3 regions of the Sporolactobacillus sp. BBK16-2 genome follow, and region 2 is predicted to be linked to each of the others. Evidence: predicted binding sites of a transcription regulator. Region 2 holds the regulator's gene; each other region holds the start of a gene.
What was found. The regulator LexA, encoded in region 2, represses DNA repair genes until DNA is damaged. The targets are predictions, from matches to a motif close to CGAACATATGTTCG.
Positions count from the first base shown of each region.

Region 1: recN (DNA repair protein RecN) is a predicted target of LexA. The motif match lies at 8,475-8,488, and genes of this name have one in related genera.
Region 3: AC6F33_RS11295 (YolD-like family protein) is a predicted target of LexA. The motif match lies at 8,627-8,640, and genes of this name have one in related genera.

Region 1 is NZ_CM187611.1:1,960,172-1,970,812, forward strand. Features, by position in the region: gene AC6F33_RS09800 (LysR family transcriptional regulator) at 1-196, opposite strand, end outside; gene AC6F33_RS09805 (CidA/LrgA family protein) at 346-711, shown strand; gene AC6F33_RS09810 (LrgB family protein) at 708-1,388, shown strand; gene yidC (membrane protein insertase YidC) at 1,854-2,549, shown strand; gene AC6F33_RS09820 (phosphocarrier protein HPr) at 2,606-2,875, opposite strand; gene AC6F33_RS09825 (GRP family sugar transporter) at 3,082-3,951, opposite strand; gene spo0A (sporulation transcription factor Spo0A) at 4,348-5,163, opposite strand; gene spoIVB (SpoIVB peptidase) at 5,349-6,623, opposite strand; gene recN (DNA repair protein RecN) at 6,753-8,453, opposite strand; gene AC6F33_RS09845 (TlyA family RNA methyltransferase) at 8,588-9,418, opposite strand; gene dxs (1-deoxy-D-xylulose-5-phosphate synthase) at 9,415-10,641, opposite strand, start outside.
Region 2 is NZ_CM187611.1:1,657,825-1,668,465, forward strand. Features, by position in the region: gene AC6F33_RS08305 (ABC1 kinase family protein) at 1-1,351, opposite strand, end outside; gene AC6F33_RS08310 (phasin family protein) at 1,373-1,708, opposite strand; gene lexA (transcriptional repressor LexA) at 1,884-2,495, opposite strand; gene yneA (cell division suppressor protein YneA) at 2,665-2,976, shown strand; gene AC6F33_RS08325 (YneF family protein) at 3,321-3,536, shown strand; gene AC6F33_RS08330 (hypothetical protein) at 3,626-3,799, shown strand; gene nagA (N-acetylglucosamine-6-phosphate deacetylase) at 4,161-5,330, shown strand; gene nagB (glucosamine-6-phosphate deaminase) at 5,332-6,072, shown strand; gene AC6F33_RS08345 (GntR family transcriptional regulator) at 6,077-6,805, shown strand; gene acnA (aconitate hydratase AcnA) at 7,033-9,741, shown strand; gene AC6F33_RS08355 (dipeptidase) at 10,001-10,641, opposite strand, start outside.
Region 3 is NZ_CM187611.1:2,250,363-2,261,003, reverse strand. Features, by position in the region: gene AC6F33_RS11340 (YczE/YyaS/YitT family protein) at 1-259, opposite strand, end outside; gene AC6F33_RS11335 (fructose-1,6-bisphosphatase) at 856-2,796, shown strand; gene AC6F33_RS11330 (SDR family NAD(P)-dependent oxidoreductase) at 2,910-3,701, opposite strand; gene AC6F33_RS11325 (TIGR01906 family membrane protein) at 3,880-4,521, opposite strand; gene AC6F33_RS11320 (cyclophilin-like fold protein) at 4,736-5,260, shown strand; gene AC6F33_RS11315 (iron-containing alcohol dehydrogenase) at 5,374-6,537, shown strand; gene AC6F33_RS11310 (YjcZ family sporulation protein) at 6,691-6,792, opposite strand; gene AC6F33_RS11305 (SOS response-associated peptidase) at 6,880-7,551, opposite strand; gene AC6F33_RS11300 (hypothetical protein) at 7,676-8,167, shown strand; gene AC6F33_RS11295 (YolD-like family protein) at 8,207-8,554, opposite strand; gene AC6F33_RS11290 (aminopeptidase) at 8,731-9,975, shown strand; gene AC6F33_RS11285 (tetratricopeptide repeat protein) at 10,066-10,641, shown strand, end outside.

The DNA of each region.
Region 1 (10,641 bases), 300 kb from region 2:
CAATCTTTCCTGCATCAGTTAATTCAATTTCTTTTCCGGTACGATCAAGCAACACCATACCAAGTTCATCCTCTATATCTCTTACCATTTTACTAATCGTCGGCTGTGTTACATAAAGGTGATGTGCTGCCTTTGTGAAACTTTTTCTTACAGCTACTTCTAAAAAGTAGTGAAGATGTTTAATATCCGTGGTCACCGCCTCCAAGCTATAGGTGAAAGGAATACAAGTATTCTCGAAATCTATTGTACCTGTAAATTTAACTTTTGTATAATACACTGTGACATAGATCACATTCGTTTGTTCATAAATAAGGAAGTGTCTGTAATTTGTTAAAGCTTTTTCGCGTGGCTTTCCAGGTTTGCTATCTATATTTATTTGCTTTGCTTGGTAACATTTTGGTCAGGTGGCTGCATTTGCCGGTATCCGGCAGTATTATTGGGCTTTTTATCGTTCTTGCCCTACTACACTTCAAAATTTTGAAGTTGTCTGCAATAGAACTCGGAGCTGGTTTTTTAATGTCTGAAATGCTCCTTTTTTTTGTTCCTTCTGCAGTCGCAATTATTCAGTACAAAGATGAAATTCTTCAGCATGGTTCACAGTTTCTGTTTGTGATTTTGTTAAGCACAATTACAGTCATGATTGTCACAGGTCTAGTCGCCCAATTTTCTATTCGCAGGCTGGCAAATAAAAAGGGAGAGATTGAAAAATGATTGCATTCATTTGCATCCTGCTCACGGTTCTTGTTTATCTCTTATCAAAACAATTGTACAAAAAAATCAGATTTGCACTCCTTTCACCATTGCTTATTGCCCCATGCATCCTTTCATCCATGTTGGTTGGGTTTCATATAGATTATTCAGATTATGACAGCGGTGGACGTTGGTTAAGCAATATGCTTCAGCCTGCTGTAGTTGGTTTTGCCATACCGCTCTATAAATTCCGCAAGGTCATGAAAAAATATGCGAAGATCATTGCAATCAGCATGAGCTCAGGTGTTACAATTGCAATACTGAGTTCTGGTGTATTTAGTCATCTCGTAAAATTAAATGACAACTATTTACTTAGTCTGCTGCCTCGTTCGATAACTACGCCGATCGCAATGGCAGTGTCCGTTGATATTGGCGGCATGCCGACGATGACAGCTATCTTTGTCATCGTTACCGGAATTACGGGTTTGATTCTGGGCCCAATGATCATCCGATCTTTGCATATCAGAGAAAAATTGGCAAAGGGATTGCTCTTAGGCATGGGAGCTCATGGTGCCGGCACCTCAAAAGCGCTTGAATTTGGCAGCGAAGAAGGCGCAGCCGCAAGTCTTGCTATGGTACTTGCAGCGATTTTCACCCTTGTATTTGCCCCAATTCTGACTCCGTTAATTCTTTTATAAGCAATTCTTATATTTAACATGATCAATGCCCTCTGTCACTATGACAGAGGGCATTTTTTGCTTTTACTTAAGGTTCTACGCGCCAGTCATTCATGGTATGATGTTTTATAGAATCTTTAGAGAGGCAGGTGACCGCTACGCTGGATTTTTGTGCTTATTTATTAAATGATCCAGTGTTCCCCACGCTTCTGATCGCCTTGGAACTCTCATTTTACATCATTCAACACTCATTCCGGACCGAACGCACTCAGTTCAATAAGTACATGCAGAAAGGCGTGCCTTCCGGCGCATGTACGCCAATTGCATTGGTTTTCAGTTCTTTGAATGCGGAAATGAGACATGTTATGTTCTGTCTCGTTCGAACGGTCAGACGCAGAGATTCCAAACAATCAGATTCGAAGGACCACTGTTCCCTCCTAGCATTCAGTTAATTGCTTCTTAAAAATGCTGGGGGGAACCGAATCTATGAATACGCTCATTGAACCTTTTACATTGATGATCCAAAGTACCGCATCTTTTTTTGGAAATAGTTATGGTGTGGCCATTATCGTTCTGACACTCTTGATCCGTTTACTGTTGGCTCCATTGATGATCCGGCAATATGTCCGGCAATTTGACGTTAAGCAGAAAATGGACAAGTTGAAACCCGAATTAAACGACATTCAAAAAAGAATGTCGGAAACCAAAGACGCTGCAGAAAAACAAAAAATTCAAATGGAAATGATGGGACTCTATAAAAAGCATAATGTTAACCCGTTTTCAGCGGTCGGATGTCTGCCGATTATTGTGCAGATGCCGATATTGATGGGATTTTATTATGCCATCAGAAGTTCACATGAGATTGCAACGCATCATTTTCTCTGGTTTAATTTGGGACACACAGATTTAGTACTTACGATTATCGCCGGTGTTGTTTATTTCTTGCAGTTTAAAATCAGTCAAAAAATGATGCCAAACGTTGGCGGTGCTGAGCAGCAATCTTCACTTCAGTGGATTGGATTAATGTCTCCGATCATGATCATATTTGCATCTTTGTCGACATCAGCTGCACTGCCGCTTTATTGGGTTGTAGGCGGGCTCTTTTTAATTGTACAAACCTATTTCTCACACATGTTGCTCCAAAGAATTAAGAAACAAACACCCGCCGTTTCAAAGGCGTAAAAAAAGAAGCGAATTTGAGGAAATCCTCAAATCCGCTTCTTTTTATCTGGTGAGCATTATTTTTCTTTACCAATGCCCTGAGCTGAAATAACATTGCCGATTGCAGCAGATGCTTCGTCAGCGTCTGAGCCGTCCGTAACAATTTTGAATTCTGCACCTTGCATAATGCCAAGAGCCATAACACCCATAATACTCTTCAGGTTGGCTTTCTTGCCATTATATTCGATGTTGATATTCGATTCAAACTTGCTTGCTTCACTTACAAGCACGGTTGCCGGACGTGCGTGAATACCCGTTTCATCAGTGACTACATACGTTTTTTCCATTTTTCTACTCGCTCCATTCATTTGCTTAATATTTGAATTGAACAGGATCCAATAATATATTGACCTGCAATATCTTTAAAGAACCGTTTTCATCTCTTCAGATGACAAGATTCTTCAAAAAGCTTAGTTATATTTTATCATTCATTTCCACTCATGTCATGGCCTAACAGCTAAAAAATTGAAATCAATTTAACTCTCCAAGTGATTTAATTTTTTGTCATTCCTAAAAGAACGCCGCCAAAAATGATCATAGCACATCCTATAAGTAGAAGTACCATCTGATTTCTTGACTTTTTTTCACCGAGAATAAAGATCCCGCCTAATGTAGAAAGCACCGTTCCAATTTGTGACATTGAAAAACTGATGGCGACCCCTTCTAGCTTTGTGGCAATAAGAAGGGCAAGATTGCCTCCGGCCCACATCAATCCTGAAATAATATTAAATGCGGTGTGCCGATTGTGAAGCATTTTCACTTTTTTGCCTGACAGAATGACCGCCCCGATAATCATACCAATTGATTGAGGAAGTATTGCCGACCATCCATCAATCTGAAACGAGCGGAGAATGACGAGATAAGATATATACCCAAGGGTAGATATAACTAGAAACACAAGTCCTTTAAACATTGAATTAATGTACTGCCCTTTGGACCGCCGCTCTCTCGATGTGAGCAAAACACCAATAACAATCAGCATTAATGCAGATATACCTATTATCATTCGAAAAGCGCTATCCCATTCATGGAAAATAAAAATTCCACATAATGCTGCTCCCGCAAGCTGCATTCCAGTAGAAAGTGGCATCGTTTTCGAGACACCGAGAATTTTCATTGCCGCAAACTGATAAAATTGTCCAACAGCCCAAAAAAGTCCTGATAACAGACTCACCGTAATGACCGTAGCATTGAGCTGCGGCGGCATAAAGAAAAAAAGAGCAATTGAAAAAAATAATGCACCGATCGTCATTCCAAACACCTGATGATGCGGTGTTCCTCCCACTTTTGCGCTGACAAGCGGAAGCGTTCCCCAAAGGAGTGCCGGAATAAGCGAAATCATGAGACCTGTCAAATCTTCCACACCTTCCAAAGCTTCACAATGATCAAATGAAAGCAAACGTGTGCCTATTGATCATGTTTGTTTTCAACAGTTGACTTCTATGTACGTCACAAAATGAAAACGGTTAGCAATTTTTTTGACAAAGTAAACTATACCATAAAAATTAATTTCTTGTCTCATTTTCTTTTCAAACAATTTAAGAGTCATTAATTAGCCACACGATTCAGCAAATTAAAATGGTTGCATTTGAATAAAACATTATAATTATCCTCCTTAAGAAATGTCCACGGACTCATACCACACTTTTATTTACATTCACCATCATTAGTTTAAAAACAAAATAAAGCACTCCACTTGTAAATTAAACAAATGAAGTGCTTTACATTGACTTTTAGAATTCTAAAATAATCCTTTACTTCACAAAATCCGCATGGATTCTTCGGCACGGTTTTCGATCCTCAATTTATCGGCGACCATGGCGATGAACTCGCTGTTTGTCGGTTTTGCTTTAGACATAGATACTGTGTAGCCGAACAGCTTTGAAATGGATTCAACATTTCCCCTGCTCCAAGCAACTTCAATTGCATGACGAATCGCTCTTTCAACGCGACTTGGCGTTGTTTTATATTTTTTGGCAATATCAGGATAGAGGACTTTCGTAATTGAGCCCAGAAGCTCGATATCATGGTAAACCATCGAAATGGCTTCGCGAAGATACATATAACCCTTTATATGCGCAGGTACTCCGATTTCGTGAATAATGTCGGTAATGCTGGCATTAAGATCGTGTTTTTTATCTGATGCAGAGGGGCGTTGGAGCGTGCTCGTTTGCGGCGAAAAAACTGGATTGAGTGCTTTTTTCCCGGCAACTTGACGAATATGATTGGCTAGATTCTCCATATCAAATGGCTTAAGGATAAAATAAGATACACCTAAATCTACAGCCTTCTTCGTGACATCTTCTTGACCAAACGCCGTGAGCATAATTATACCTGGTTTCGAAAGTTCAGAATCCGAATGAATACGTTCTAGAACTCCAATTCCGTCAAGATGCGGCATGATAATATCTAATAAAAGGACGTCGGGTGAAATGGTTTTCAGCATTTCAAGACAATCCTGACCATTGCTCGCAGTGCCAATAACTTCAATGTCATCTTGAGTTTTTAAGTATTCAGTAATCAACATAATTAATTCTTGGTTATCGTCAGTTAAGCAAACTTTAATCTTTTGCAACACAAAATCCCCCTTGTCGAATTTCTATATGTATCCTTTTCGACAAGAGGGAAGAGTTTCCTTTTTATTCTTTTTCACTTCAATCTATTTTTTTCTTGCATTTTCTTTCTGAAAGCAGGCTATGCTACTCATTTCGCACTTTTTCAACAAATAATGACAAGCGATTGTCGAATACTTTTTTATGATTAGCTTGCCATCTCTTTACGTATTACTTGATGACCATGATTCACATTTGTTTCGTCAATCATCCATTCGATATGCACACCATAACCGCTTGTCGGATCATTGACAAAAACATGTGTGACAGCGCCGACTAATTTTCCATTTTGAATGATCGGACTCCCGCTCATTCCTTGAATAATACCGCCGGTTGCTTTAAGCAATCTCGGATCGGTAATTTTTATGACTAAACCTTTTGTAGCCGGATGCTTTTGCGGGATTGAATTCAGAATTCGAATGTCAAAAGCTTCGACCTTATTACCGTTAAGGACTGTAAGAATTTTTGCCGGTCCTTCCTTGACTTGTTCTGCCTTTGCAATCGGAAGCGCTGCGTTCATCATTTCCGAACGCATCATGTAATTTTTCTCCATTTTTCCGAAAATGCCAAATGGAGTATTTTTGGAAACGGATCCGATGCTGACCGCATTTTCCGGAAAGAAAGCAATCTTTTCTCCAGGTTTTCCTTCTCTGCCCCGATCAATAGCCTGGACAATCGAGCGGACAATTCGTCCGTCTTTAACCATAATCGGCTGCCCTGTATCCCGATCAGAGATCACGTGTCCAAGCGCGCCATATGAACCGGTATTCGGGTCGTAAAAGGTCATCGTGCCGATTCCTGAGGCGGAGTCTCGAATGAAAAGCCCCATTTGACAGTGACGATTTTGTGCATCCATGATCGGTATCAAATGCTTCTTCACCATCGTTCGTTGGCGAATTAAAGTGACTTGAAGCTGATCCCCGCTTTTAGCAGCCCTCATCAGCCGACGCACATCTGTGATGGACTGCATTGATTTACCATTTATTTTTGTAATGACATCACCGACTCGAATGCCTGCTGATTCTCCAGGAGACTCCTCACCGCCTGTTGTTGTAACAAGATGATAACCGACAACAAGCACTCCCTTGGTGCTGAGCTGTACGCCTATAGACTGCCCGCCTGGTATCAACCGTATGTCTTTATCAGATACATTGGCGGGCAATGCCGTATGGTTCGATACGGCAATCGCATTTCTCATTTCCTTAGATCTACGAATAGCACGAACTTTTTTCTTTTTGACCAGCATCGTGATCGGCGATCCACTTGTCAGTTGAGTATCCGACTGAAAGTGCTCAGAATTTATTGATCCTGCACTCTGCCATGCATGGAAAACAAATTGCTCTGTTTTGACACCTGAACTAATGATTAAACAACTGAGCAGAATAATCGCGATCACAATGCCCATTTTTTTCCTATTTGTCATAACTCACTCTCCTCGCTCCGAACCCGCACCTTGTTTTGTGCATTTATTAAAGTTGCCTGAGCAAAGAAGAATTATGAGCTATCCGACAAAACGATTAATTCCAGTAAAGGATGAGTATCCCAACCTTTTTTATTGCTTGACCTTATCCGCCATCCGAATCAATTCTTGGGCATGTTGGCGAGAAAGGTCAGTCATCTCCGGTCCTGAAATCATCCTGCTGATTTCACGAACCTTATCCGTGTCACTCAGCTTTTTCACATGAGTACCGGTCCGATGATCTTTGGTCATATATTTTTCAATCAGAACATGACGATCTGCCATCGCCGCCACCTGCGGCAAATGAGTGATACAGAAAACTTGTGCATTCTGGGCCAAGCTGCTGATCTTTTCAGCCATTGCTTGTGCAGCCTTTCCGCTGACGCCTGTATCGACTTCATCAAATATTATGGTAACCGAGCCGATAATTTTCTTGAATACGGTTTTAAGTGCCAGCATAATTCGGGATAATTCACCGCCAGAAGCAATTTTTGCCAACGGCTTGAACGGTTCTCCCGGATTGGTTGTTATATAAAAAGAAACCTGATCAATTCCGTTCACATCAAATCCTGCAAAAGACTCAAGACTGTTGTTCATCTTAATATGGATTTCAATTAATGCGTGCTCCATGCACAAGTCTTTAAATTCGCGGTTAACAGCCTGAGCAAGTCTTCCGCTCGTTTTTTTTCTTGCTGTCGATAATTGCACTGCCTTTTCTCTAAGCGAGCTTAGAGCGGCTTTCAACTCTTCATTCAGCGCATCAAAATTTTGATCTCGTGAATTTAGTTCGTTAAGTTCTTTTTTTATTTGTTCAAAATAACTCAAAATCTCTTCAACGGTGTTGCCATACTTTCTTTTTAAAAAATGAATTTCATTCAATCGCGTCTCGATCTCATCCAGACGTTTCGGATTGTATTCCATTTGTTCTAAATATGATCGGATCGTTGAGGTCTGTTCTTCCAAAAGATAATAGCAATTGGATACCGATTCGGAAAAATGAGCAAGCTCCGGATCCAAGTCCCGAATTGAATCCAAACTGCCCGAAGCAAGTCGAAGCATATCCAATCCGGCATTTTCTCCGCCTAACGCCTGATAGCTTACTTCTAATGCGTGGAACACCTTTTCGAAATTCATTAATTTTCTTTTTTCTTCAAGAATTCGTTCTTCTTCACCGGATTTTAACTCTGCCGATTGGATTTCGCCGATTTGATATTGAAGCAGATCGATTCTCTGAGCAATTTCTTTCTCGTCACGATTGTATTTACTGCACTCTTCCGCAAGTTTTGCAACATGTTTATAGTCATCAGAATAAGCATGCTTAAGTTTAGAGATTACTGCGCCACCATATTGATCAACAAAGCTAATATGATTGGAGACATCCAAAAGCCGCTGATGCTCATGCTGACCATGAATATCAACGAGTCGTTCCCCAAATTGCTGAAGAATGGATAAGGTGACCAGCTTGCCATTTATTCGGCAGACGCTTTTTCCCGTTCGAGAAATTTCTCTTCTTATAATGAGCTGCCCGTCTGTCTGATCCATTCCTAATTGATCAAGCAAGTGTGAAACAGCTTCCTGACCCTCTATATCAAACAACGCCTCAAGTTCTGCTTTTTGCGTACCATGCCGCACATATTCTGCTGACCCGCGTCCGCCTGCAAGTAATGCAATGGCGTCAATAATAATCGACTTTCCGGCACCTGTTTCTCCGGTAAACACTGTCAATCCATTATCGAACGACACATTAAGTTTGTCTATAATTGCAAAATTTATGATTTGAAGTTCTGCTAACATCAAGGATTCACCCCTCTGATTCGAACACTCGTTCTCACATCTATTGTCTCTTGTTCAACTCAAACCGTCAATATATTAGCGTAAAATTTTGGAGATCATATAAAAAAGATAACAAAGCATACCCATTATCAGGTTTATGCCTTATTATCTTTGTGGTTAAAATTCTGGTGAGCCAAGCGGACAACTTCCTCGGGCGATTCCTGCAGCAAATTGACAGCTTGCCCTTTATTCGAGCGGAGATGGGCCAAAAATTCTATATTTCCATCTCCTCCTGTAATTGGCGAATAACTGAGGTCAAGCAGTGAAAAGCCGCAATCGAGTGCGAATTGAAGGATCTCATTCACAACCGATAAATGCACTTTCGGATCATGGACAATCCCTTTTTTTCCAACCTCATCTCTCCCCGCCTCAAATTGCGGTTTGATCAGTGCAACGACTTCTCCATTTTGCTTCAAAATATCGACTAATGGAGGCAGAATTTTTTTCAACGAGATAAATGATACATCAATCGATGCGAATTCCGGAAGACCTTCTTGAAAATTTTCAGGAGTGCAATAACGAAAATTTGTTTTTTCCATAACAATAACACGCGGATCACTGCGTAATTTCCAAGCTAATTGATTATATCCGACATCAAGTGCATAGACTTTTTTTGCACCATTTTGGAGTGCACAGTCTGTGAAACCGCCTGTTGATGCCCCGATGTCGAGCATTAGAACTCCATTGAGATCCAAATCAAACACCTTAAGCGCTTTTTCAAGTTTCAGTCCGCCGCGCCCAACATATGGAAGCGGATTACCTTTAATGTTTAACTCAAGTGTACTGTCAACTTTGCTGCCCGGTTTATCAATTCGCAAATCGCCGTGATAAACCATGCCTGCCATAACTGCTCGTTGTGCCTTCTCCCGCGATTCAAACAATCCTTTTTTAACAAGAAGGACGTCGATCCGTTCCCGATCTTTCATGAAGTAATGACCTTCCTAATTCTATTTGTTCTCGTCTGATCCTTTATTATTTGTTTCACTCGAATGCTGATCTGCTCACTGGTTAACCCTAGTTCGTGTAATAATTCGTTAACGCTGCCATGCTCAACAAAACAATCATCAATGCCCATTCGTTCAATGACTAAATCGTAAAAGCCTTGATCATGGAAATATTCCAATATGCTTGAACCGAATCCTCCGGCAAGTATGCCTTCCTCAACAGTTAAAATCGGTCCGCCATTCTCAGCAAGCTCAGACAGCATCTGAGTGTCAAGCGGCTTTATAAACCGCGCATTTACAACTTGTACTTGAATACCATCCGCCTCAAGCTGCTTAGCTGCAGTTAATGCCGTCTGCAGCATCGGTCCGAACGCCAGCACTGTTGCGTCGCACCCGTTGCGCATTATTTCCCAAGTACCGATTGGAATCTCATGTAAAGGTTCGTTCATCGCGACCCCAATACCGTTTCCTCGTGGGTAACGAAGAGCAATTGGCCCTTGATTATAGTTCATTGCCGTGTAAACCATGTTTCTCAGTTCATTCTCATCCTTGCCCATCATAATGGTTAAATTAGGCAAGCTGCGCAAAAAGCCGATATCAAAAATACCTTGATGCGTTTCTCCATCAGCGCCGACCAAGCCGGCACGATCCACAGCAATCACAACATTCAAGTCTTGCCTGCAAATATCATGTAAAATCTGATCATAGGCACGTTGCATAAATGTTGAGTAGATAGCTAATACAGGTTTCATTTTCTGTGTTGCTAAGCCGGCAGCAAAAGTTGCCGCATGCTGCTCGGCGATGCCTACATCAAACAACCGATCAGGGAATTCTTTACCAAAGCCCTCAAGTTTCGAGCCGACAACCATAGCGGGAGAAATAACAACAATTCGTTCATCTGCACGGGCAAGCTCCTGCAAGGTGTCATTGACGACCTTGCTGTACGCCGGAGCTTCCGCAATCGGTTTGATAAATGCTCCCGATTCTATTTTATATGGGCCGGTCCCATGCCATGTGCCGATTTCGTCTAATTCTGCAGGCTTGTAGCCTTTGCCCTTTTGGGTCAAAACATGAATAATGACCGGACCTTTTTTCTTTCTTGCATAGTTGAAACTATCCATGAGTGCATTCAAATTATGTCCGTCAACCGGACCGAGATAAGTAATCCCCAATTCTTCAAAGAACACTCCGGATACGAGCAAATA
Region 2 (10,641 bases):
TCATCAATAACTTTTTTGAAAGTTCAGTAGGATCAAGTCTTCTTATTAACAGACGATGCCCATAAGGTTCCGCAAGCTCGAGAATGTTCGTGTCGTGATCCAGAGTGGTGATCAAGCCTTCCAGAGTGATTAGGGCCTTGCCAAGGAGCGTGTAATTTTTGGGTATACCGATATGATGCTTTTTGGTAACAGCGAAAACATCAGAAATGACTTTGCCGATGTGAACTTCTTTAAATGGCAGACGATAATATTTCTCGCGCAGAGTTTCCAAATCGTCTTTCAACTGACGCTCATTCAAGTCATCCGGCATGACGGTCATCGTGGAAATAGTGCGGAAAAGCAGTTCGGTATTTCCTTTCATCAGACCGATAATTAAATTGCCGAAGTCGCGCTTCATCGATTCGTTTAAATGTCCAACTTGTCCAAAATCAATATACCCGATTTTATTATCGGGGAAGAAAAAAAGGTTGCCAGGATGCGGATCGCCATGAAAGATGCCACAGATTAAGGCTTGATCAAGAAATGACCGGACAAGCCGTTCACAGATAATTTTGTTGGACACATCTTTTGGCGGACTCTTAATCAATTCTTCATATTTATACCCATGAACATAGTCAAGGGTAAGCACTTTAGCTGTCGAATAATCTCGATAGATTTTGGGAATGATCACATTCACATCATTCTTGAAAAAATCAAACAGTTTTTCAGTTGTTCGCGCCTCCATAGCGTAATCAAGTTCGCTGCGGATTGCCAGTGAAAATTCTTCAACCAAATCGATAATTTGATATGTCCTAGCCCATTCATAGCGTTTCTCAACGAGAGAAGCAAGATCCCATAGAATTTCAATATCGTTCTCCACCACGTATTCAATATCCGGACGCCGTATCTTAACAGCAACTTCTTCGCCGGATTTTAACTTTGCATGATGTGCTTGAGCAATGGAGGCAGCGGCAATACATTGTTCATCAAATTGAGCAAAAACTTCAGCAACTGGTTTACCGAATTCTTGTTGAATGATCTGTTTGACGGATTGGGCATCGATCGGAGTGACACGATCCTGGAGTCCGCGCATTGCCTCTGCAATTTGCTCTGGTAAAATGTCAGTTCTCAGGCTGAGCAGCTGGCCAAGCTTAATAAAGGTTGGTCCTAATTCTTCAAGCATTAAACGGATACGCTGTCCAAGAGACTTCTGATCATTCCCATTTCCAGAGAAGTCTGATGCAATCTGTTTCGGTAATGAAAGTAAATGAAATAGACCGACATCTTTAACAATATAGCCAAAGCCATATTTTACGAGAACGGAAACAATTTCTTGATATCTTTTAATATGGCGTATATGTTTTCCAATCATAGCATTCACCTAGTGTGCAGGTTAGTCTTCGCTGCTTTCTCTCTTAGATACTTTTTGCCTTAATTCTGTGAGTTCAGCTTCTAAAAGCGTCACTTTTTCTTTAAGACTCCCGTACTCTTCCTGTGATACAAAGCCGAGATCCTTAATTGCATCAACAATGTCTTTGTGAAACTCTGCGCGCCACTTGTCCGTGTTTTCTTTCCCTTTTTCATTGAAAGATTCTAGAAGCGATTTTGCTTCATCTGCTGCTGCACCGCCGCTTTTTGACAGGTCATTCAGAAATTTTTCTGCCTTATCTTTGCTGGTGATGGTCGCGCCGAGCCCTATGAGAAAACTTTTCTTCAGGAAATCGTTCATAGATTTATCCCTCCTTGTGCTTTTCTTCATTTTAACCGACTCAGTGGGTCATGTATACGAATTCGCCATTTCTAATTGTGAATACTTCAATAATCAATTGAAAAAGGGCACGAAGGAACAGATGTTCTTTCGTACCCTAAGGCTTCAGAATCATTCATACACTTGGCAGTTGAGATCACTTAATCGAACGGAAAACACCAATTACTTTACCAAGAATGACACAATTATCAAGCAAGATGGGATCCATTGAAGGATTTTCCGGTTGGAGCCTTATATGATTGTTTTCTTTAAAAAAACGTTTAACCGTAGCTTCGTCCTCATCGGTCATAGCAACGACAATTTCACCGTTCTCTGCAGTCCGCTGCTGACGGACGATGACTTTGTCACCATCAAGAATGCCGGCATTAACCATACTTTCACCGGAGACATTGAGAATAAATGCATCTTCATCCTCGACCATTGAACTTGGAACAGGGAAATATTCTTCAATATTTTCAACAGCACTAATAGGAAGTCCTGCCGTTACTTTACCGATTACAGGAACACTTACTGTCTTTTCTGTATAGATGTCTCCATCATGATCGAGCACTTCAATTGCTCTAGGTTTTGTAGGATCACGCCTAATAAACCCTTTTTTCTCAAGCCTTTCAAGATGACCGTGTACCGTTGAGCTGGATGCTAACCCCACAGCGTCACATATTTCGCGGACCGATGGCGGATATCCTTTAATCGCAACTTCATGCTTAATAAAATCGAGTATAGATTGCTGCCGAGTTGAGAGTTTCATGATACTTCTCCTTTTCCTTATCTTGTCAATAGTATATCATCTGGGAAATTCAGATGCAAACATTTGTTCTAAAATAAGCATTGACACAAATGTACGTTCGTATTAAAATGAAGAAAACAAACGAACAAGCGTTCTTGAGAACAAATATTCCTAGCGGAGGTAAAACAAGATGAATACTCATGCACATAATAAAACAAAGGGAATTTCATTTATTGTATTATTTTGTATTATGACAGTCATTCTTTTCTTTACTTTAACAAATACGGTTGCTGCCGATCAGAATAATTATGTCAAAATTACAGTGAAATCCGGTGACTCGTTGTGGTCAATTGCTACAACATACCATGCTAATAATCCTAAGCTCACGAAACATGCATTTGTTACCTGGGTTAAAGACAATAATGGTCTAGTTCGAAATCATATTGTTCCGAATCAAAAGTTGATTATCCCGATAACAGATAATCAATTAAAGAATCGTTAAAAATCTTAGCCGCAGAATTGGCAAAAAAAGTGTTTTGTGATATACTGTTATATAACAAAGGGAATGATTTGACAATGTACTGCTACAATTGTCTTTTCCTTTTTGCTTTTTAATTTGTGATTGCAAAGTTCTATTCCATTAATGATTATTTATCATTAATGGCCATTTTTCATCCTCCTTCAGAAGAAAGCATTTCTTAATTTATAAGAACACGCTTTCTTTTTTTTGTCTTCCAGCCGAAAATGTGCGGAAAAGGCTATGTTTCATGGGTATGAGGTTGACCTGAATTCGCGTGATAGTGTAAACTGAACTATGGACATTTGACACAAGGAGGAAGCAGACGCATGCTCTGGTTATACATACTCGTGGGCGTGATTTGCCTAGCAGCCGGATTGATCCTCGGCTTTTTAATCGCCCGTAGATATATGATGAATTACCTAAAAAAGAATCCGCCGATTAATGAAAACATGTTGCGTGTCATGATGGCTCAAATGGGTCAGCAACCGTCGCAAAAGAAGATTAATCAGATGATGAAAGCGATCAATCATCAAATGAAATGAGTAATGAACCCCTATGAATTAGCTATTCATGGGGGTTTTTACAATAGAAAAAAGTGAGTACTAATAAATTTCAGTCAGGGGGGTGTTCAATGCTCAAAGTAAGTGTTATTGGGATCGGTTCAATTGCTGCAAAAGCATATTTGCCGATTTATTTTAAAATGGCACAGGTTGATTTTTATTTCTGTGCACGAAATGTGAGAACATTGGACAATTCAAGTTGCATTTGTCCATGCAGCTACTTCGGTTCATCAGGACATTATTAAGTGTTTATTTTTGAATGGAATGGCAGTTTATACTGATGTAATGCTTATGAATAATTATGAAAGCGCTATATTTATTTGGTGGAATTAGTCTCAGAGCTTTTTCAGAGCGGAAATATACGGGCTTCGGAGGACACCTATAAAAACGAGGGGTTAAACTAATGATCAAAGCCTTTAGTCACGCTATCCACTATCCACACAAAGAGAGATGATTGAGAAGAAGAAGGATCCCTCGTTTATGCGAATGAACAATGACAGAAAAGATCGTGATTTAAGAAAGCAATGAAAATAATTTTTAACGTATAGATGTCTAGACAAGTAATTCTAATGAGTGATAAAATAAAAGAAAAAAGGAAGCGATCGTATGACGACTAAAATTGAAGGATGTTCTATTTACAGTCAAAATGAATGGTTAGAAAAAAGCAGTCTTCTGATCGATAAGGACAAAATTGTCAGTATTGGATCAAATGAAAATCAGACGGCGGACCGGACATTGCAATTTCCTTCAACTTACAAGTGTTTACCGGGCATGATTGATATGCACATTCATGGTGCAAACGGTGCAGATACAATGGATGCAACTCCCGAGGCATTGAGTACGATAGCTACTGCTCTTGCTAAAGAAGGGACAACATCATTTTTAGCGACAACGATCACGCAGTCAGTTCCTCTAATAGAAAAAGCCTTAGTCAATGCTGGTGAATTGATCGGTCATCAGAAACGTGGAGAAGCGGAAATCATCGGAATTCATTTGGAAGGTCCGTTTATTAATAAGGAAAAGACCGGAGCACAGCCTGAAGAGTATATTCTTGAACCAGACTGTGATTTATTCGACCATTGGCAGCAACTCTGTGGGGACCGTATTAAGGAAGTAACGATGGCGCCAGAAGTTAAAGGCGGATTAGATTTTATCCGTCATTTAAAAAAACAAAAGGTTGTCGCGTCAATCGGTCATACGAACGGTATTGATGAGGATGTTATTCGGGCGATTGATGCAGGGGCAACACAAGTTACCCACCTGTACAATGGAATGAGAGGTATGCACCATCGCGAGCCGGGAATTCTTGGAGGAGCATTATTGCACCATGATTTATACACTGAGTTGATTTGCGACGGACATCATGTGTGTCAAGGAATGGTGAATCTAGCCTATAAACTAAAGGGCAGTGATCGAATGATTCTGATCACCGATTCCATGCGTGCAAAATGTCTGAATAAAGGCGTTTACGATCTTGGTGGTCAGGATGTGTTTGTTGATAATGGACTTGCCTTGCTTAAAGACGGTACGATCGCAGGCAGTGTATTGAAAATGAAGGATTCGTTGCGAAATATCCTTGCTTTTACTGATGCAACACTGAGCGATGTTGTACAAATGGGTGCGATTAATCCGGCACTGCAATGCGGCGTTTTTGATCATAAGGGATCGATTGAGAACGGAAAAGATGCTGATTTGATTGTTCTAAATGAACAAAACGAACTCGTTTTGACGATCTGCCGGGGAACAATTGCCTATCAAAAGAAAGAGGTGCATTAAGATGAAAATTATTGCTGTTAAGGATAAAAATGAGATGAGCAGGAAGGCTGCTGAATTAATCATAGAAACTGTTCGCAAGAAACCGAATGCTGTGCTTGGGCTTGCGACTGGGGGGACACCTGAAGGGACATACAGAGAACTTGTTGCCGATCATCGTCAAAACGGAACAAGCTATCAACAGATTACGACAGTAAATCTTGATGAGTATGCCGGTATTGATCCAAAGGATCCCAATAGTTATCATGCCTATATGGCAAGTCATTTTTTTAATCATGTTGATCTTCCGGAGAATCAGAGCTATCTTCCAAGTAGCTCAGATCTTTCAGAGGAAGAGTCCAAGCACTATGATGATTTGATTGCCAGTCTTGGAGGTATCGATCTTCAACTGCTTGGAATAGGTCGAAACGGTCATATCGGATTTAATGAACCGGGAACGCCTTTAACGATTGGCACACATGTAGTACAATTAACGGAATCAACGCGTAAAGCCAACGCTCGTTATTTCAGGAGTCTTTCGGATGTTCCTGAACGAGCAGTTACTATGGGCATCGGAACCATTTTAAAGAGCAAAAGAATTCTTTTGATTGCATCCGGGGAGGAAAAAGCTGAGGCAATGAGCAAGCTGATCCACGCGTCTTTGCCTGACAGCAGCTTTCCTGCTTCTGCCCTTACACAGCATCCGGATGTTACCGTGATTGCCGATGAACCTGCATTATCTCTAATATCGATGAGCAAGGATTGATGAAATGATTGACCGTAAATCTCCGGTACCGATGTATTATCAAATTGAACAATACATTGAGCAGTTAATTGAAAACAGGAATTTGAAATCCGGTGATCAAATCCCATCCGAACGAGAATTTACCGATCAGTTTCATGTGTCGAGAATGACTGTGCGACAGGCTGTTATGAATTTGGTACATTCGGGGGTACTTATACGTATTAAAGGAAAAGGTACGTTTGTTTCGGATCAGAACAAAATTGAGAAATCTCTGCTTGGATTAAACGGATTCTCAGAGGATATGATCAGCCGTGGGATGAAACCTGGCAGTATTATGATGAGTTTCACACGTGTGTGTGCTTCTGTCAAAGTAGCGGATCATCTCGCATTAGACGAGCATGATGATGTATTTGAAATCAAGCGAACACGTCTTGCTGATGATGAGCCGATGGCAATCGAAACCTCATATATTCCAGTTAAAATGGTACCTAATCTCACTGAGGAACAAGTCAGTCCGTCACTTTATCAATATATTGAGAGGCAGTGCGGGCTTCCTTTTGATCATGCCATTCAATCGATTGAGGCATCTGTTGTTACAGCCGAGGAAGCGAAGGTTCTGGATATTCCAAAGGGTTCTCCGATTTTATTAATCGAACGTTGCTCCTATTTGAAAAATGGATGTCCAATCGAATTGACAAAGTCATTATTCCGGGCTGATCGCTATAAATTTATGGCGACACTTCCTAGAGAATAAGCATTTAATTATGCTTATTCTCTTTTTTATTTTTTAATACTTCGTTTAAGGAGATAATAGCCAATGAGGATGGCTTTAAAAACTATTCATGATAAGAAAAACTTATTAATTAGATTTAATTAAATAAAATTTACTTAATTAAAAAATTCCCTTATGATTAGAGTAGAGAAAAGTGTAAAAACAGACGGGATGGTGAAACAATGGTGGCAGCTGCAGAAACAAGGGCAGTGAAAAAAAATGATTTTTTCAATGCTCGAAACACGTTTAAAAGCAATGGGAAAACCATAAGTTTTTATCAATTAACCGCTTTGTCGGAATATGGTGACGTCGAGAGATTGCCTTATTCAATAAAGGTGTTATTGGAAGCCGTTCTGCGACAATGCGATGGAAAAGTGATCAAAAGAGAGCATGTAGAAAATTTGGCCAAGTGGGGAACTGCAAATCTTGATAAGAACATTGACGTTCCGTTTAACCCTTCACGAATTATTCTTCAGGACTTTACGGGAGTGCCCGCAGTCGTGGATTTAGCTTCTTTGCGTAAGGCTATGGCCGATTTAGGCGGAGATCCGGAAAAGATTAATCCGGAAAAACCGGTCGATCTTGTTGTCGATCACTCGGTTCAAGTTGATCGATTCGGATCGAACCAAGCGCTTCTTTTTAATATGGAGCGGGAATTTGAGCGAAACGAAGAACGGTATAAATTTTTGAAATGGGCGCAATCCTCATTTGAAAATTTTCGAGCAGTACCTCCTGCTACCGGCATTGTTCATCAAGTGAATCTTGAATATTTGGCTTCTGTAGTTCATGCAGTGGACGAGGGCAATGGAGATCTGCTGGCTTTTCCGGATACATTAGTCGGAACGGATTCGCATACGACCATGATCAATGGGTTAGGCGTTCTCGGATGGGGCGTCGGAGGTATTGAAGCCGAAGCAGGTATGCTTGGGCAGCCTTCCTATTTTCCTGTACCTGACGTGATCGGTGTTCGGATTGTCGGCAGCCTCCCTAATGGAGCAACTGCTACAGATTTAGCACTTCGAGTGACACAGCTCCTGCGCGAGGAAAGTGTTGTCGGAAAATTTGTTGAATTTTTCGGACCAAGTCTTTCACACATGTCGCTTGCTGATCGTGCAACGGTTTCCAACATGTCACCGGAAAACGGAGCAACTGCAACTTTCTTCCCGGTAGACCAGGTCACTTTAGATTACTTGCGCCTGACCGGACGTACGGAAGAACAGGTTCAGCTCGTTGAAGATTATTGCAAAGCAAATGGAATGTTCTATACACCGGAGGCAATGGATCCTCACTTTACAAAGGTCTTAGAGATGGATCTGTCAGAAGTCCAATCGTCATTGGCGGGACCAAAACGTCCGCAGGATCGAATTGCGTTAACAGGAATGAAAAATGAATTTGAATCCTCGCTAACACGTCCTGCAGGGAATCGCGGCTTTGGCTTTGACAAAGAGGAATTGACGAAATCAGCTGAAGTCGCATATGAAGACGGATCAAAAGAAAAGTTAAGTACCGGTGCTGTGGTCATTGCGGCAATTACGAGTTGTACGAATACAAGTAATCCGAGCGTCATGATTGGAGCTGGATTAGTTGCAAAAAAAGCGGTTGAAAAGGGATTGACAGTTCCTGCGTATGTCAAGACAAGCCTGGCTCCAGGCTCTAAAGTAGTAACCGACTACTTGGAGAAGGCAGGACTTATTCCTTACCTCGAAAAATTAGGATTTAATGTGGTTGGTTACGGATGCACCACATGTATTGGAAATTCCGGACCGCTTCCGCAAGCAGTAGAAAAAGCAATAACTGATCAGGATCTTACTGTATCTGCTGTTCTATCCGGTAATCGCAACTTCGAAGGACGTATCCATCCGCTGATTCGTGCCAACTATCTTGCTTCTCCGCCGCTTGTTGTGGCATACGCATTGGCAGGGACGGTTGATTTTGATATGGATCATGAGTCATTTGGAAAAGATCCTCAGGGGAATGATGTCTACTTTAAAGACATCTGGCCGTCAAGCGACGAAATCGAAGAAGTCATGAACCGTTCTGTTGGCCCTGAGAGCTTTAAGAAGGAATATGAGCGTGTTTTTGTTGAAAATGAGCGCTGGAATGCCATTCAGACAAGCGAAGGCGAACTGTATGATTGGGATGAAGCTTCTACTTATATTCAAAATCCGCCTTTCTTTGAAAGTCTTTCTGCAGAATTAAATGAAATTAAACCTCTTGAATCCATGCGAGTTATTGGGAAATTCGGCGATTCGGTGACAACCGATCATATTTCACCGGCCGGTTCAATTGCTCCAAAAAGTCCTGCAGGACAGTATCTGCTTGAGAAAGGCGTTAAGACCTACGATTTCAACTCGTATGGTTCCAGACGCGGCAACCATGAAGTCATGATGCGCGGAACGTTTGCTAATGTTCGGATCCGCAACCAAATTGCACCAGGTACTGAAGGCGGATTTACCACCTATTGGCCGACTCATGAATTGATGCCGATCTATGATGCTGCGATGAATTACAAAAAGAACGGTACGGATTTGATCGTCTTGGCAGGCAAAGATTACGGTATGGGGAGTTCAAGAGACTGGGCTGCAAAAGGAACCAATTTATTAGGAATTAAAGCGGTCATTGCACAAAGCTATGAACGAATTCATCGAAGTAATTTGGTGATGATGGGTGTGCTTCCTTTACAATTCTGTGAAGGACAAAGTGCTGATTTACTTGGACTAACCGGAGAAGAAGCTATTACTGTCTCAATAGACGAAAATGTAAAGCCCGGTGATTCAGTTCAGGCAGAAGCAGCGTCCTCTGATGGCCGGAAAATTCAATTTGAAGTGACTGTTCGTTTCGACAGTGAAGTGGAGATTGATTATTATCGCAATGGCGGTATCCTTCAAACTGTTCTCAGAAGAAAACTTGCTGAATAATTTTTTCAACTAAATGTATTATTTATGTTTAAGTGGGCATGATAATGAACGAAGGAGTTCATTTAGTGCCTTCAAACATTCGGATTGTTTTCTAGGGAGTGGGTTCCGTTGGAAAGGTCTATGATTGATCCTATGGTTGTCACAAAGTTCTTTTTTTAAAGGATTTCCAGAAAAGATTCGATTTGGATGAAAAAACTTCATATGACTTCTTCAACAAAAAAGAGGCTGTCCTTTAAAAAGGACAGCCTCTTTCAAATGATTAATTCATTTGCTTCGGTAGATCAAATAGGAAAGCAATCAGTGCGCACATGCCGCGGTCAAAATTCTGCAGATGAAAGTGCTCATTCGGCGCATGAAAGTTTTCACTGTCCAGCCCAAATCCCATAAGTATGGGAGCAAGACCAAGCTTGTCATGAAATGTATTAACGATTGGAACCGATCCGCCCTGACGAGAAAGAATCGCCTTCGTGTGAAACGCTTCTTCGAGGGCATTATGTGCAGCTTTGAGAGCCGGATGATCCACGGGCATGCTGAATGGTTCCGCATGATCCATCAGCTCAACGTCCAGCTTCACACCGGCAGGAAGTTGTTCTCTAAGATGTTTTTTAAGAAGTGCACCAATGAGTGCAGGATCCTGATCAGGAACGAGTCGGCATGTAATTTTTGCTGTTGCTGTCGAAGGAATAACTGTTTTTAAACCTTCCCCTTGAAATCCGCCAAAGAGGCCGTTTATTTCTAATGTCGGCCGCGACCATATACGTGCGACAGTAGAATAACCTTCTTCACCATATAATGAAGAAACATCAAGTTCCTTTTTCAATGCTTCGTCATTAGACAATTTCGTGCACGTGATCCGCTCCTCATCGGTAAGTGGTATCACTTGGTCGTAAAAGCCGTCCA
Region 3 (10,641 bases), 590 kb from region 2:
TACCAATACCGATTTTCTTTCGGTCAAGCAAGAGTACGAAGATGATGATAACGATATTCGTGAGCAGCTGATATAAGCCCAGACTCATATGTAATTTGTTTGATACCCCAATATTAAGTGCTGTGAACGGATCGAGGCCGACATTACCCATTTTGCATAATGTTGCACCGGCGGCAAGGATTGCGACGCCAATAAGCGAAACCATTGATTTAATTACGAGTTCAAATTTTCGATGCGGATTAGTTCCATCTTCATTCACAAGTTAATCCCCCAATTCTTCTTTTAGTACGCTGAATTCATGACAACAGCGGACTAATTAATTGAATATACGACTGGCAGAAGCTGTCGTTTATTCTCCCTATTAAGAAAACAATTTTCACATAATTAACTTTATATTTATTGTTTCAATAACTTTTTCCTTTGTCAAGGCGCTATTAGTTCCTTCGTTACAGCATTTGTATTTTTGGTGGGTGAAAAAATTTTTCAAAATGATTGTGTTTCATTTTTCATTGAATTAGGATGCTCTTTTTACTGAATATCATCCACGATGGTTCGGCGGCAAATTTACCTTGATCATCTTAATGAAAGCGCATTCTGAAATTGATGATTGGTTGGTATTCTTTAGAAGTAAAACTGGAAGAAGTGACAAAAATGAGTTATTTATTTGAAATGTTTAATAGTATGTAATATATGATTGAATAAAATGTCATATTGATCGGAATTCAAACTAATATGTTATACTATAAACTGTGATTTAATGGATTTATTTAAGTTGAAATCAGGCTGAAATCTAAAAAATAGCATCAATTGCAATGTGAACGATCACTCATTATTCATAGGGTTAAGGGGATATCGATGGAGACAAAGTATCTGGATTTACTCGCTGAGAAGTATGATTGTGAAGAGAAAGTGGCGACAGAAATTATTAACCTGGAAGCAATCTTGAACTTGCCGAAGGGAACAGAACATTTTGTCAGTGATCTGCATGGGGAGTACTACGCGTTTCAGCATGTTCTGCGAAATGGTTCGGGAAATGTGAAGCAGAAAATTCACGATTTATTTAAGGACGAACTTTCTACAGAAGAAGTGAATTCATTCGCAGTGCTCGTGTATTATCCTGAAGATAAGCTGCAATTGATAAAAAGATCACTCACTGTTGAACAATTGAACCACTGGTATGTAACGACAATCGGCCGAATGATCAAATTAGCAGCTTTTGCTTCATCAAAATATACACGTTCCAAGCTGAGAAAGGCTTTGCCTGAGCAGTTTGTGTACATCATTGAAGAACTTTTATATAAAACAGATGAATTTGCCAACAAAAAAGAGTACTACTCAAAAATAATTAATCGTATTATCGCATTGGGTCAGGCGAGCAAACTGATTATCGGGATTGCTTACACGATTCAGAGGCTGGTTGTTGATCACCTCCATGTCGTTGGTGATATTTATGATCGTGGACCGCATCCGGAGCGCATTATGGATACTTTAATGAATTATCATTCTGTAGACATTCAATGGGGAAATCATGACGTCTTGTGGATCGGCGCCTATGCGGGATCAAAGGTTTGTCTTGCCAATATCATCCGAATTTGCGCGCGTTATAACAATCTCGATATTATTGAAGATATCTATGGCATTAATCTCATTCCGCTTCTTAATCTTGCGGAAAAATACTACGATGATAACCCTGCATTCCGTCCGAAGATGGGCACTGATTGTCAAATTTCAGAGAGTGAGCGGTTGCAAATTACGAAGATGCATCAAGCGATCTCAATGATTCAATTCAAACTTGAAATGCCAATAATTAAAAGGCGACCAGAATTCCAAATGGAGCACCGCTTGCTCCTTGATAAAATTGACTATGACAATCAGACCATTCGACTTAACGGTAAGGTGTACAAACTGTCGAATACATGTTTTGCGACGGTAAATTCTGATCATCCGGAGCAGTTGCTGCCTGAGGAAGAACAGGTTATTGAGAAGCTGTTGTTTTCCATTCGCCATTCTGAAAAATTAGCGAGACATATGAATTTTCTGATTGGGAAAGGCAGTCTCTATTTAAAATACAATGGTAATTTGCTGATTCATGGCTGCCTGCCGCTTAATGAAGACGGAAGTATGAAGCATATGGTCATTAAGGGCAAGGATTATTCGGGAAAGCAGCTTCTCGATGTATTTGAATATTATCTGCGGTACAGCTGTGCACACCGTCCGGAAACCGATGACTTTGCGACGGATATGGTTTGGTATCTATGGACCGGAGAAAATTCATCTTTATTCGGAAAGAAGGATATGACGACCTTCGAACGCTATTTTATTAAGGATAAGGAAACTCATGCAGAACAGAAAAACCCATATTACAAGCTTCGTGAAAAAGAGGAAATATGTCGCCGAATGCTCACAGAATTTGATCTGGATGCTGAAGAAGGACACATCATTAACGGACACACGCCGGTAGAAGAAATTAATGGAGAGAATCCGATTAAAGCGAACGGCAAAATGATTGTCATTGACGGCGGATTTTCAAAGGCATATCAGTCGAAAACGGGCATTGCAGGCTATACACTCTTATACAATTCCTATGGTATGCAGCTCGTGGCGCATCAACGGTTTCATTCTAAGGAGGATGTCCTGGAAAATGGAACGGATGTGCTCTCCGTTCGCCGACTTGTGGATCGTGAACTGCGAAGAAAAAAGGTACGCGAGACGAACATCGGTAAAAATATATTAGAGCAGATTGCGGTTTTGAATGATCTGTTGACCTATAAATATCGAAACGGTTTGTCTGGCTGATCATGCGAATATGTTCCGGAAAAGAACCGGGAATCGAATGATTGATTCGTTTCCCGGTTCTTCTTTATCCATCAACAAGATTCAGAACGTTTCTTTTAATTGATTTTTGTGTGTTAGTGATATCTTACTGAGCCGCCATTAACGGCAAATTCAGCGCCATTAACATACGATGCTTTTTCTGATGCAAGAAAAAGTACTGTCTGCGCAATTTCATCCGGCTTTCCAATCTCGCCGCGCGGTATTTGACGAACATTTGCAGCAAAATGCTTAACTGCATCCTCGCCGTCCATTGAAAATTTTTCGGCAAGCATATCAATCATCCCGCCAGGCTGCTCCCACATGTTTGTTCGCGTTGGTCCGGGTGAGACACAATTTACACGGATGCCGTCATTGCCGAATTCATGAGCTAAAGCACTTGTCAGATTGATCACACCTGCTTTACTGACACTGTAGTCGATAGCGAATTCATCCGGAACATGTCCGCTTTCAGAACCGATTGAAATAATCGCCGAATGGCTCTGCTTTTTCAAGTGCGGCAACGCGGCTCGTGAGGTTCGAATCATCGCATACAGGTTTGTCTGCAGCGTTCGATTCCAATCGTCGTCAGTCAAATCCAGAAAGCTGCTTTTATAGTTCGCAATACCAACATTGTTCACCAGAATATCAATCTTGCCAAAATGATCAACACATTCCTGAACAAGTTTTTCAGTGCCTTCCTTTGTGCTTAGGTCAGCAATTATGGGGTAGATCGAATCTGCAGGTTCAAGGTCCTTTAAGTGTTCACCACTTAAGTCCCCTCCCGCTACCTTTGCTCCCTCATCTAGAAAAGCTTTTGAAATCGCAAGTCCCATTCCATTGTTGGCGCCGGTAACAAGTACTACTTTATCTTCCAAGCCTAAATCCATATAAAAAAATGCCTCCTTGATGTCGTGCTCTTTATTCTTATTCCTTTTTTGAGGAATTTGAAACATGAGCGGCTGTCGCTCTGGGACATGAGACGAAGAATAAGTACGTATCCGATCCGTGTCAATGGAAAATGGAGAAGTGGGATTTCGTGCTGAAACAGCGATCAGATCCAAAGATTTAGCTGTTTACTGCCAGTCTTCGATTGATTAAAACCATTGCCGTAATGCAAATCGCGATAATACCAAGAATAAGCAGGGCTGCGTGTAGAAAGAATGTTTCCGGAAGGATGTTAATGATCGGGTCTGTACTTGGATCGAAAATCCAATAATTGTTCCTAAAAAATAGTTTATGGAACATGATGAATGTACGATTGAAATCGATAGCGAACATGAGCAGCGGTATGATGGTAAATAAAGTGAGCACGATAGCCGCCGGCTTTAAAAAAGAATAGTCGCGATATCTTATATTCTTTCTGATACCGATGGCACTGATGACTGCCGATAAAACAAACAGGACTTCGATTGCCGTAAAAATTCTTTTCACATCCTGAAAATGAATGCGCCCGCCAGTCGAAGAGGCAAGTGAGGGAAGGTCAAATGACTGTGAAAACGGATTTAACAAATATAAAATCGTGTAATTATAATTTTCAGCAATACGTGCATTGCCGATGCCGGTTTGTTCGGCAATATTTAAATGCCGGACATCAAAATAATACAGCGGTGTAAAGCCGAGCGTAGCGATAATGGCAAAGCAAATAACGAATACGGCGACACTGATTGCAATACTCCATTGGAGAAATCGATAGTTGGTCAAAAACAAGCAGAAACACATCCTTAAGCTTATGTTCATTAATTGTCACTATTTTGTACAATCATTATCCGCCTTTGGGAACAAGAATTCAAAAATCAGGGTACGGATGTTTGAAAAATTGTGACAGGATGATGACTTTAAATCACATATAAGCAGAATATTTAGTCAATAAAAAATTTACTGTTATAATTAATGTTAAAGTCAGAATGAAGGAGACTTTTTCATGAAGCAGTTAGCCATAGCAATGCTCTTATTTTTTTTGCTCCTTTCTGCATGCGGATCAAACACTTCCTCGAGTCCAAAATCGGATACGGAGCATTCAACGGTATCGGCGAAAAGTGACACCAGCACTAGTACAACCCAAAAACGGAGTGGAAAAACGGCCATTGTGACTATTGACGGCAAAACGTTTGAAATGGATCTCTATGACAACCCCTCGGCACAGGCGCTAATCAAGACGATGCCAATGAAAATCAAAGCCAGCCGTTGGGGTGAAGGTGAATACTATGGTGAAATTCCAAAATCCATTCCTTCTGAAGGCAAGAAAACAGATCAATTTGATGTTGGCGAAGTCGGACTATGGCCGGAAGGAAATTCCTTCTGCGTTTTCTTCGGCCCGACACCGGTTAGCAAAGGTAATCAGCCGAAGATGGACTCCCCAGGTATACCTCTCGGAAAAATAACCTCCGATGTTTCTGCTCTCAGTTCAATGGACGGATCGGTCGATGTAACTGTAAAGTTGAAGTAATCTTAGCTCAAAGCATGGGCTTCCATGGTGCGATTCGATCAGTTTTGCGTATATAATAGAAACGTAACTGCACATTTCTTCGTGTGTACATTGAACAGTGAGGCGGTAGAATCATGGATAACTTTATTTTTCACAATCCGACGAAATTGATCTTTGGTAAGGGTCAACTGGAAAAATTAAAGGACGAGCTGCCTAAATACGGAACGCGCGTTTTGCTTGTTTATGGCGGAGGCAGCATTAAACGCTCAGGTTTATATGACCAAGTCAAGGACATCTTGAATGGAATTGATGCGGAGGTTTATGAGCTGCAAGGTGTAGAACCGAATCCACGGCTTTCCACGGTTAAGAAGGGAATTGCTCTATGCGCAGATAATGGAATTGAATTTCTGCTTGCTGTCGGCGGCGGGAGCGTCATTGATTGTACCAAAGCGATTGCTGTTGGTGCAAAGTTTGACGGTGACCCATGGCAATTTATTACCCGTAAGAAACTGCCTACAGATGCACTGCCGTTTGGTACAGTCCTAACATTGGCCGCAACGGGATCGGAAATGAATCCTAGCTCAGTGATTACTAACTGGGAAACACATGAAAAGTATGGGTGGAGCTGTGCCAATTCGTATCCGGCTTTCTCAATCTTGGATCCGACGTTTACCTTTTCTGTGCCTAAAAATCAAACAATTTATGGCATGGTGGATATGATGGCACATGTCTTTGAACATTATTTTCATCCGACAGAACATACGCCGCTGCAAGACAGGCTGTGCGAATCCATCCTTCAAACCGTTATAGAGGCTGCTCCGAAACTTGTCGATGATCTTGAAAATTATGATCTTCGCGAAACGATCCTTTACTGCGGGACGATGGCACTGAACGGTATGGTCTCGATGGGATTCAATGGAGATTGGGCTTCACACAATTTGGAGCATGCTGTTTCTGCAGTGTATGACATCCCTCATGGCGGCGGATTAGCTATTTTATTTCCAAATTGGATGAAACATAATCTTGATGTCAATGTCGGCCGTTTCAAACAGATGGCTGAGCGTGTTTTCCATGTTCAATCGGAAGGTAAGACGGATCGCGAGGTTGCACTTGAGGGTATTGAGTCACTGCGTTCGTTCTGGTCGAAGATCGGTGCACCAAGCAGGCTAGCAGATTACGAAATTGATGACAGCAAACTGGACCTGCTTGCAGATCGCGCGATGGCCAGAGGTATATTTGGTCAGTTCAAGAAATTAAATCGTGAGGATGTACTTGCTATTTACAAGGCATCTCTTTAATACTAAATAACAAGATCAAAAAGTCCGCCCGCTCAAGATGAACGGCGGATTTTTTTTGACTTGTATGTGTCACATAGTTCTAAAAGACGGCTTAGTTCATGTGGCAGCTCTAAAGAAAGAGTTTACAGGTAAAGCCAGGGCGGCGTTTCAGAATCAATAGCAATAAGCAGCACCGATGATGACAAGCAAGATAAATAGAACAATCAGCAGCGCAAAACCGTTGCCATAGCCCCATCCGCTCGTTTCGCAACCCATGGCAGACACCTCCTCATCACTTGATAATTTATTATATGAAGAGATGGGTTTTCGTGATTGAGCGGATGCCCATTTACCGATGTAGCCTTACATCTTCTTGATAAGGTAAGGCGCATTGTTGCGCACTGCATTTACATCTTGCGAGACTTCATAGGATTGCATGTGTTCAGGATCGAAGGGCTTAAGCATGCGCATCAGTTCTTTTGTTTCCGTATCGGGGTTCAGCCATTTGTCTTCGTCCTCTTTGGTTAAAATAACCGGCATACGGTCATGAATGGGTTGCATTAATGCATTTGCTTCTGTAGTAATAATTGTGCAACTGTAAACCAATTGATGGTCCTTTGTCGTCCATGAATCCCATAAGCCCGCCATAGCAAAGAGTTCGTTGGACTTCATGGTAAACCGGTAGGGAATTCTTTGCTTTGAAGCATGATGGTCCCATTCATAGAACGAATCGGCGATAATAAGGCAGCGCTTTCTGAGAAAAGGCTCTCGAAAGCTTGGCTTCTGCAAGAGGCTCTCGGCTCGAGCGTTAATCAGCTTATAGCCGATTTTGTCATCCATCGCCCAGGATGGAATCAACCCCCAGTGAAGATAGCCCATGCGGTTTCCTTTACTCCCTTTAACAACAGAAAGAATCTTTTGACCAGGTGCAATATTATAATTAGCTGTATAGTCTTCTTTTTCAGCAGCATGTTGTATTTGAAAACGATGAACAATGTATTCATAGGGCGCAATCAGCGTAAATCGACCGCACATGGAATCACCTCACCTTGTTCTAAGTATAACAAATCCATTGATGTGAATTGAAACCTTTCATTACGGAAATACTATTCTTTAATCGTAAGTGAATCGTGCAGATCCTTGCTGAGGAGAAAACAAAATGAATACGATTGTGAAAAATCTGGATTTAACATCTAAAGGTTCATGGTTTCCAATTACACTTTCAATTTTGCTCCTTTTGTTTGCGCTTTTTATGAAAAAAAAGCAATTGACGTGGAGAGAAATTTATTTGACCTATGGTGTATTCGGGTTCATTACATGGATGCTGGATACGATCACCGGGAATGTGCTCGATTTCTACGATGTAGGCAGTGCACATATTACAGGCTTGGGCGACTTCATGGCTTTTTCTTTTATTCCTTCTTCATTAGCCGTTATCTTCTCGAATTTTAGAACGGAGAAGAATAGATGGCTTATGGTTGTTCTGTTCACAATGATTTCAATGCTTTCCTACTGGGGCATTGAATGGGTCGGCTATTTTAGAGATAAAGGATGGAGCGGCATTGGCTCGCTCATTGTCTTCGTACTCGTATATTGGCTGGTCATTCCGCTCCATTTGCGAATGATGCGTCACCGCGACCGCAACAATTGAATGTCTGTTTAAACCGGCAATTCATGTATGCCGGTTTTTTTAGTTGAACCGAATGTCGATGATATCACGAGGAGATATGTTATGGAGCATACCCCATTGATCGCTGATATGAAGACATCGCTTATTTTCATCAATCGATAAGTGGCATTGGGGGATCTTTTGAATGACTCCGTTATGAAAGGAGTCGATATTCACTGACTTTTTGGTGAGAGCTGCTTCACGAACAATCTGCTCGATCTCCTCGAGTCTCTGTTCATCTAAGTAAGGACGTTCTCTTTTTGACTCTTCACGTGCTAATTCGCGGAGCGCTTGTACATGCTCGGGCAGCATCATGCGGCTTGATTCCCAGCGCATGTTCGATCCGTTTGTCAGTTTATTATTTTTCATACCTTGCCTTCCCTTTCCGTAATCATTTGTTTTCTATTGCGGTACAGCAAGATTCCTTACGATTATTATACACGAATATACGTTCTTGTCATGCTGTACTGGCCACCTTTAGTGTCCAATGTTTTCCATACGCGGCAAGTTCGCTATAATAAAACAATAGAAGCGGAGGTAATGACATGGATCAATTCAAGGAAGCATTAGAAAAATTTGCGAAATTGGCAATTAAAACAGGTGTTAATCTGCAACCGGGGCAAGGACTTTATCTTACTTGTCCGATTGAAGCAGCTCCATTTGCACATCTTGTGGCTGAAGAAGCATATAAAGCGGGCGCAAAAGACGTGACATTGCGGTGGGGTGATGACGAAATCGAACGTCTTCGTTTGGAATATGCACCGGAAGAGGCCCTGAAACAAATTCCTGAATGGAAATTCGTTGCGCAGAATTCAGCGGTTAAGGATAACTATGCGGTATTGCATATTTACGGACCAAATCCCGATTTGCTGGATCAAATGGACGGAGCGCGTGTCGGCGCATTTATGAAAGCGACCAGCAACGGACTCAAATCATATATGGCATGCATTATGAAGGATGAGACACAGTGGTCAATCATCGCTTATCCGACAAAGGCATGGGCAAAAAAGGTTTTCCCTGATAAAGCGCTGGCGGAAGCACAGACACTTCTAATGGAAGAAATTCTTCGCATCAGCAGAGTGAGCGGAAATGACGATCCTATTGCTGCATGGGATACTCATAATGAAACCATACATAAGGCGAGCGATTTTATGAACAGCAAAAGGTTCAAACAATTGATCTATCATGCACCGGGTACTGACCTGACCATCAACTTGCCGGTCGGACATATTTGGAGCGGCGGTTCAGGTCCTTCAACATCAGGAATTCCTTTTAATGCTAATATTCCAACTGAAGAGGTTTTTACCCTGCCTGATAAGCGAGGCGTAAACGGCACGGTTTCCAGCACAATGCCGCTGAATGCTGATGGACGTGTCATTGATCATTTTTCATTGACTTTTAAAGATGGCGAAGTTGTTGATTTCAAGGCAGAAAAAGGTGAAGAAGCACTGAAGCATTTGCTGGATTCAGATCCGAATGCGCGGCGTCTCGGCGAGGTTGCACTTGTACCGCATCACTCCCCGGTATCTGAGTCGGGGCTCGTGTTTTACAATACACTATTTGATGAAAATGCATCCTGTCATTTAGCTCTTGGGAAGGCATATCCAACCTGTATCGAAGGCGGAAATGACTTAGACGAAGAAGGCTTGGATAAGGCAGGCGTCAATGACAGTTTGATCCATGAAGACTTCATGGTTGGGTCAGGTGAACTCGATATTGATGGAATAATGGAAGATGGTTCCCGAGTGCCGGTATTCCGAAAAGGTGCATGGGCATTTTCATTTGAATGAAAAGAGACGGATCGCTTCCAAGTTACTCATTGCTAAGCTGAAAGGAAACTGATATTCTAAAAAAAAGGTAATGGAAGCGGGACGGGCAAGATGAAAAATAAAGGTAAGCGAAACGGCGACAATAATAAGCTGATCATGTTTCCTAATTTGGAGGATCATTTGCTCAGTAAGGCGATGTCACTGGTTGAAGAGAAAAAATACGGCAATGCGCGCGAGCTGTTTGGGGAATTGCTTGATCAAGACATCCATGACATTCGTGCACTGTACGGATGGGCTGTGTGCTCCGTTGAACTTGGCGATTACCGTGAAGCAGAAGAAGCGGTCATTATGCTGCTGGAAGAGAATACACCTTACTATTATGACGTGTTTCGTCTCTACTTGACGATTCTTATTGAACGTAAAGATTATACAACTGCACTCCATAAAATTATGGCCGTGAGCAAAAAGAGACCGATTCCTCCGGAACTTAAGGAATTTCTTCGTCACATGAAGAAATTCTGTCAAATTCGTCTTCATGAACCTGAATGGAGCAATGATGATTTGGGCGATCAGGTGGAAGATGAGCCAAATCGGGAGTACTCGGAACATGATGAAGTACAATCGGTGGATTGGCCAGCACTTGAAAAAGCAGATTCAAAAAATCAGATGCTGCTGCTTCATAATTTG